2 regions of the Pseudolabrys taiwanensis genome follow, and region 1 is predicted to be linked to the other one. Evidence: predicted binding sites of a transcription regulator. Region 1 holds the regulator's gene; the other holds the start of a gene.
The links. Region 1 encodes LexA, which represses DNA repair genes until DNA is damaged. Its sites were predicted from a motif close to TGTTCNNNNTGTGTTCNG; they were not measured.

Region 1 (3,202 bases):
GCTTTCCATTCATGACTTTGGGGCCCCGCTTTCGCGGGGACGAGCGGAGCTCGCATGGCGCTGATGCCGGTTGCTGAAGCGCTGCGCCAGGTCCTTGCCGAAGCCGCGCCGCTCCCCGCCGAAACGGTCGCACTCCCCGCGGCGCTCGCGCGCGTGCTGGCCGCAGACATCGCCGCGACGCGCACGCAGCCACCCGCTGACGTTTCCGCGATGGACGGCTACGCCGTCCGCGGCGCCGACGTGGCCGAAGCGCCGGCCACGCTGACCGTCGTCGGCGAAGTCGCGGCCGGCCACCCGTTCGAAGGCGAGGTGGCACCCGGTCAGGCGGCGCGCATCTTCACCGGCGGCGTCATGCCCCGCGGCGCCGACACGGTCGTCATCCAGGAGCTCGCCCAGCGCGATGGCGACAAGGTGACCTTCGGCAAGCCGACGGCGAAGGGCCGCAACGTGCGCGCCAAAGGCATCGACTTCTCCGAGGGCGAAGCGCTGCTTCACAAAGGACGTCGGCTGAGCGACCGCGACCTGATGCTGGCGGCCGCGATGAACTATCCGAGCGTGCCGGTCCATCGCCGACCGAAGATCGCCATCATCGGCACCGGCGACGAATTGGTCATGCCGGGTAGCAAACCGGGCGCCGGCGAGATCGTCTATTCCAATGGCTACGCGCTGACCGCTCTCGCGCAGGCCGAAGGCGCGGAGTCGCGCGACTTCGGCATCGTGCGCGATCGTCTGGAAGACATCGTCGCCGCGCTGCGCGAGGCACGCGCCTGGGGCGCCGACGTGCTCGTTACCACCGGCGGCGCGTCGGTTGGCGAGCACGATCTGGTGCAGCGTGCGCTGAAAGCCGAAGGTCTCGACCTCTCGTTCTGGCGGGTCGCGCTGCGCCCCGGCAAGCCGATGATGCACGGACGGCTCGGTGGCCTGCAGGTGCTCGGCCTGCCCGGCAATCCGGTCTCGTCCTACGTCTGCGCCTTCCTGTTTCTGGTGCCGCTGATCCGCCGACTCACCGGCCGCACCGTGATCGACCATGTGCCCGATCGAGCCCTGTTGGGCCGCGATCTGCCGGAGAACGACGAGCGCGCCGATTATATGCGCGCGCTGCTGACGCCGGGGCCTGATGGGCCCATCGCCACCCCGGTACCGTCGCAGGACAGTTCCCTGATGGCACCGTTGGCCGCGGCGGATTGCCTTGTGATTCGGGAACCTTACGCGCCTTTTGCGCAAGCCGGTTCACCCTGCGTCATCCTTAAGCTAGGCCTATAGCGGTCGTTTGCATTGTTCACCCGAAATTAAATCCTTGCGGAACACATATCGAACAGATAGTGTCCGTTCATGATTTGTTTCGAGCCGGCTGCCCATTCGCCGTAAGGGCTGGGCCTGGCCGGGCGACGGGAGAAACAGATGCTGACCCGCAAGCAGTTCGAGCTTTTGCGCTTCATCCACGAGCGGCTGACCGAGGCCGGCGTTCCGCCCTCTTTCGACGAGATGAAGGACGCGCTCGACCTGCGCTCCAAATCCGGGATCCACCGGCTGATCACCGCCCTCGAGGAGCGCGGCTTCATCCGCCGACTGCCCAACCGGGCGCGCGCCATTGAGGTCATCAAGCTTCCCGACTCGGTCGGGCACGGCGTGGGCAACGGCCGCGCCCGCAAATTTACGCCGAGCGTCATCGAGGGCGACCTCGGCCGCGTCCGTCAGGTGGCAGCGGAGGACGATACCAGCGGCCGGCCGATCGCCGTACCGGTGATGGGCCGTATCGCCGCCGGTACGCCGATCGAGGCGATCCAGACCAAGAGCCATGTCATCAACATGCCGCCGGACCTGTTGTCGACCGGGGAGCATTTCGCGCTCGAAGTGCGCGGCGACTCGATGATCGAGGCCGGCATCCTCGATGGCGACATCGCCCTCATCCGCCGCTCGGAAGTCGCCGACACCGGCGACATCGTGGTCGCACTGATCGACGACGAGGAGGCGACGCTCAAGCGCTTCCGCCGCCGCGGTGCCTCCATCGCGCTCGAGCCGGCCAACGCGGCCTACGAGGTGCGCATCCTGCCGCCCAACCGCGTGCGCATTCAGGGCAAGCTGGTCGGGCTTTTCCGGCGCTACTGAAGATAACTCCCCTCTCCGATCTGCCCTCGTCACCCTGAGGTGCCGGCCGCCAACCGGTCCCTAAGCGCGACGGCCGATGCGCTGTGTGCGGTATGTCTCGATTCCCGTGGAGCGCCCCGGCACGGGCGAAACTGCGCCTAGGCAAGTTGGTAAGCAAACTCTACGGTGCCCGGTATTATTGAACGGGGACTGTGGACGTCGTGAAAGCGGCATTGCGCGTCGTGCTCGGAGTGTGCTGCCTCGCGCTTGGTGCCGCGCCGTCGCTCGCCGCCGAAGGCAGTACGGTCGCCGGGCCTATCGGCGGCACCGACATCCGTTCGGCCTTTCTGCCGACGCCGGGCCTCTACGGCGCCGCCATCCTGGGCGGTGCCTCGGCCTACCAGCTCAGAGATGGCACGGGCCAGACCCGTCCCGGCCTGGATGCCGTCGGCATCGACTCCAAAAGCGCCGCCGGCGTCCTGTTGTATGTGCCGAATTTCAAGCTATTCGACGGCTCGGTCGGATTGCTGGGCGTCGCCGGCGTCGGCGAGGTGTGCGGACAGATCACGTCGGCCAATGCAGAGCGTTGCAAGTCGGGCTTCGGCGACATCTACATCGAAGGGTCCTGGTCGCGCTTTTTCGGCTTCACGCGGCCATCGCACGAGAAAGGCGCCGCGCCCATCCGCGAAGGCCTCGCCGTTCGCGCTGGCCTCGGCGCGGTGCTCCCGACCGGCCTCTACGACGCCCGCATTCAGGCCAGCAACGGCGTTACCGTCGGCAGCAACACCGTCATCGTCGCCCCCTCGCTCGCCTTCACTTATACGACGCCGCCGCTGCTTGCGGACGGCACGGAGTTCAGCAGCAAGATCTACCTGAACTCTTATGGCCGGAATTCCGATACCGATTACGTCAGCGGCAAGAACATCAATATCGACTTCGCCGTCTCGGAGCACATCGGACGCTGGCAGGTGGGTGTCGCCGGTTATTATTTGCGCCAAATCACCGACGATACGCGCGGCGACGTCGCCGTGGCGCCCGATGGCCGCCGTGCGGAAGTTCTGAGCCTCGGCGGCGTCCTCAACTACGACATTCCCGATCTCGGTGCGGCCATCAA
Region 2 (3,202 bases), 1.7 Mb from region 1:
GCTGCGACCGTGTCGTTCCTGTTCGCCCTGTCGCTGGCGCTTGAAAGCTGGAGCGTCGGCCGTGCGCGCCGCGCTATCGCGGCGCTGCTCGACCTCGCACCGCCGACGGCGCGCCTGTTGCGCCGGGACGGCGCGGAAATCACCGTGCCCGTCGCCGAGGTCAGGCCGGGCAACCGCTTCGTCGTCCCCGCCGGCGAGCGCATCCCGCTCGACGGCCGCGTCACCGAGGGCCTCAGTGCCGTCAACCAGGCGCCCATCACCGGCGAAAGCGTGCCGGTGGAAAAGCAGCCCGGGGCGGAAGTCTTCGCCGGCACCATCAACGGTGACGGCACGCTCATCGTCCGCGCCACCAAATCCGCGCAGGACACGACGCTGGCCCGCATCATCCAGATGGTCGAGGACGCGCACGCGCGCCGCGCGCCGTCGGAACAATGGGTCGAGCGCTTCGCGCGCGTCTACACGCCGGCCGTGATGACGCTCGCGATCCTCATCTTCGTGCTGCCGCCGCTTCTCTTCGGCGAAGCCTGGGGCGACTGGTTCTATCGGGCGCTGGTGCTGCTGGTCATCGCCTGCCCTTGCGCGCTCGTCATCTCGACGCCGGTCTCCATCGTGGCGGCGCTCGCCTCGGCCGCGCGCGCCGGCGTTCTCGTCAAAGGCGGCGCCTTCATTGAACTGCCGGCACGCCTGAAAGCCATCGCGCTCGACAAAACCGGCACGATCACCCGCGCCGAACCGCAGATCGCGCGCATCGTTCCGCTCGGCAACCACACCGAAGCGGAGCTCATCGCCCGCGCCGCCGCGCTCGAAGCCCGCTCGACGCATCCGCTGGCGCGCGCCATCCTGGGTTATGCGCAAGCGCAAGGCATCGCGGCCGAGCCGGCCACCAACGTACAGGTGCTGCAAGGCAAAGGCCTGACCGGGACATTTGCCGGCGAGGAGTTCTGGCTCGGCTCGCATCGTTATGTCGCCGAGCGCAACCAAAGTACGCCTGACATCGTACGCGCAGCCGAGGCGATGGAAGCGGACGGCAAGACCGTCATCGTCGTCGGCAACCAGCGCCATGTCTGCGGCCTCATTGCCGTTGCCGATACGATCCGGCCGGAAGCGCGCGCGGTGGTGAGGCAGTTGCACGAGGCCGGCATTGCCCACGTCGCGATGCTGACTGGCGACAACCGTGTGACGGCGGAGGCCATTGCCCGCGAAGTTGGTATCGACGAGGTGCACGCCGAACTGCTTCCCGAGGACAAGGTCCGCAAGGTCGAGGAACTGGTCAAACGTTACGGCACGGTGGCGATGGTCGGCGATGGCGTGAACGATGCCCCCGCGCTGGCGCGCGCCAATCTTGGCATCGCCATGGGTACGATCGGCTCGGACGCAGCGATCGAAACGGCCGACATCGCGCTGATGACCGATGACGTATCGAAGCTCGCTTGGCTCGTGCGCCACGCCAAGCGCACACTCGGCATCATCCGCCAGAACATCGGCTTCTCGCTGGCGTTGAAGGCGGCCTTCGTCGTGCTGACCTTCGCCGGCATGGCCAGCCTGTGGGCGGCCATCGCCGCCGACACCGGCGCATCGCTACTGGTGGTGCTCAACGGGCTGCGGCTGCTCAAGGGTTCCAAGGCCGCCGGGTAAACCGGGGCCCCGACCTCACTTTTTTCAATTTCCCCCCATAGGACGGGACGGCAGGCCAACTACAGCGCCGTGGCATGGCACAAATCGTGCTTGTTATACTTTAGTCATACATGATTGAATTGCGCACGAGCCTGACATGAACCTCAACCGCCGCGCCGATCCTCGCCTCGTCTGGGCTGCCACCGTGCTCGCCCTGGCCGTGTTCGTGCTCTACGTCGCGCGAATCTGAGGCGAAGATTCTTTCCCGTTATCTTCCTTGAGCTTGGGCCCGACGTGCCTCAGCACCGCCATTTGTAGCGGCTTGACGGTCTCTGGGGCTTCGGCCAAACTAGAACAAATAGGGAACAATGAGACGCCAACGGCTTTGAACAAAGGCCGAATAACCTTACGTCTCCAGAGGCTTATAGGATGCTCGAAGAATTACGCCAACGCCTCCAGGCGCTTGAGCGCCCGCCTGGTCTCGAAGACGATCCAGGCACGGTGCCGCTTGGGATTGAGGGCATCGATCAGGTGCTCGGTGGCGGCCTCACCCGCGGCGCACTGCATGAGATCGCCGCGGCCGGCGAGGCCCATATCCCCTCCGCCGCCGGCTTTGCCGCGGGAGTGGCGGCGCTCTCGTGCGCCCCATCTCGCTTTCTGAAAGCGGGGAGAGATCACAAAGGCGCCGTCTGGATCGCCGAGGACATGGCGCTCGCCGAGAGCGGCTCGCTCCACGGTCCCGGTCTCATCGATGTCGGCCTCGCCCCTGAGCGGCTGGTCATGGTCGCGGCCGGACACCGGCGCGATCTGTTATGGGCCATGGAAGAAGCCCTGCGCTGCCGTTCGATCGGCGTGGTGATCGGCGAATTGCGCGGTGGCGCGCTCGACACCATGGCGGTGCGGCGCCTGTCGCTCGCTGCGGCCGAAAGCGGCGCCCTCGCCGTGCTGCTGCGCGCGATGCCTGCAAGCGACGCCTCCACCGCCGCCACCCGCTGGATTATCGGCGCGGCTCCCTCGGCGCCGAACGCTTACGGCCTCGGTACCCCCTGCTTTGCCGCCCAACTCGTGCGCAACCGCCGTGGTCCCGCCGGCACCTGGATCATCGAATGGAGTGAAAGCGATGCACGCTTCATCCCCGCAACGCATGCTCAGCCTGTGGCTCAACCGGTTCCTCACCGACCGCATCGCAAGATCGCGTGAGAGCTCTTTATCCCTCCCCCTCCAGGGGAAGGATAAAGAAGTCGTCGTCGCCGGCAAACGCGGCACTGCCGATGTGCTGGTGGCGGTCGACGCGGCGGCGGAAAGCTTGGGGCTTTCGCCCGGCCTTGGCCTTGCGCAGGCGCGCGCCATGCATCCGGCGATCGATGTCGTGCCGGAGGATGCCGAAGCCGATGCGGCGCTGCTCGAGAAGATCGCCGACTGGTGCCTGCGCTATACGCCGCTCGTCGCCTGCGACGGCCGCGACGGCCTGCTGCTCGACATTGGCGGCTGTGCGCATCTTTACGGCGGTGAGGACGCGCTCGTCGCCGATCTGAGCACGCGGTTGGAAGCGGCGGGCTTTGCCTTTTCCATCGCCATTGCCGGCACC

Region 2: DW352_RS26780 (ImuA family protein) is a predicted target of LexA. The motif match lies at 1,965-1,982, and genes of this name have one in related genera.

What each region holds. Positions count from the first base shown of each region.
Region 1 covers NZ_CP031417.1:962,489-965,690, reverse strand. Annotated here, with positions in the region: gene DW352_RS04580 (molybdopterin molybdotransferase MoeA) at 55-1,263, shown strand; gene lexA (transcriptional repressor LexA) at 1,402-2,109, shown strand; gene DW352_RS04570 (SphA family protein) at 2,301-3,202, shown strand, end outside.
Region 2 covers NZ_CP031417.1:2,697,180-2,700,381, forward strand. Annotated here, with positions in the region: gene DW352_RS12915 (heavy metal translocating P-type ATPase) at 1-1,635, shown strand, start outside; gene DW352_RS26780 (ImuA family protein) at 2,044-2,814, shown strand; gene DW352_RS12925 (Y-family DNA polymerase) at 2,735-3,202, shown strand, end outside.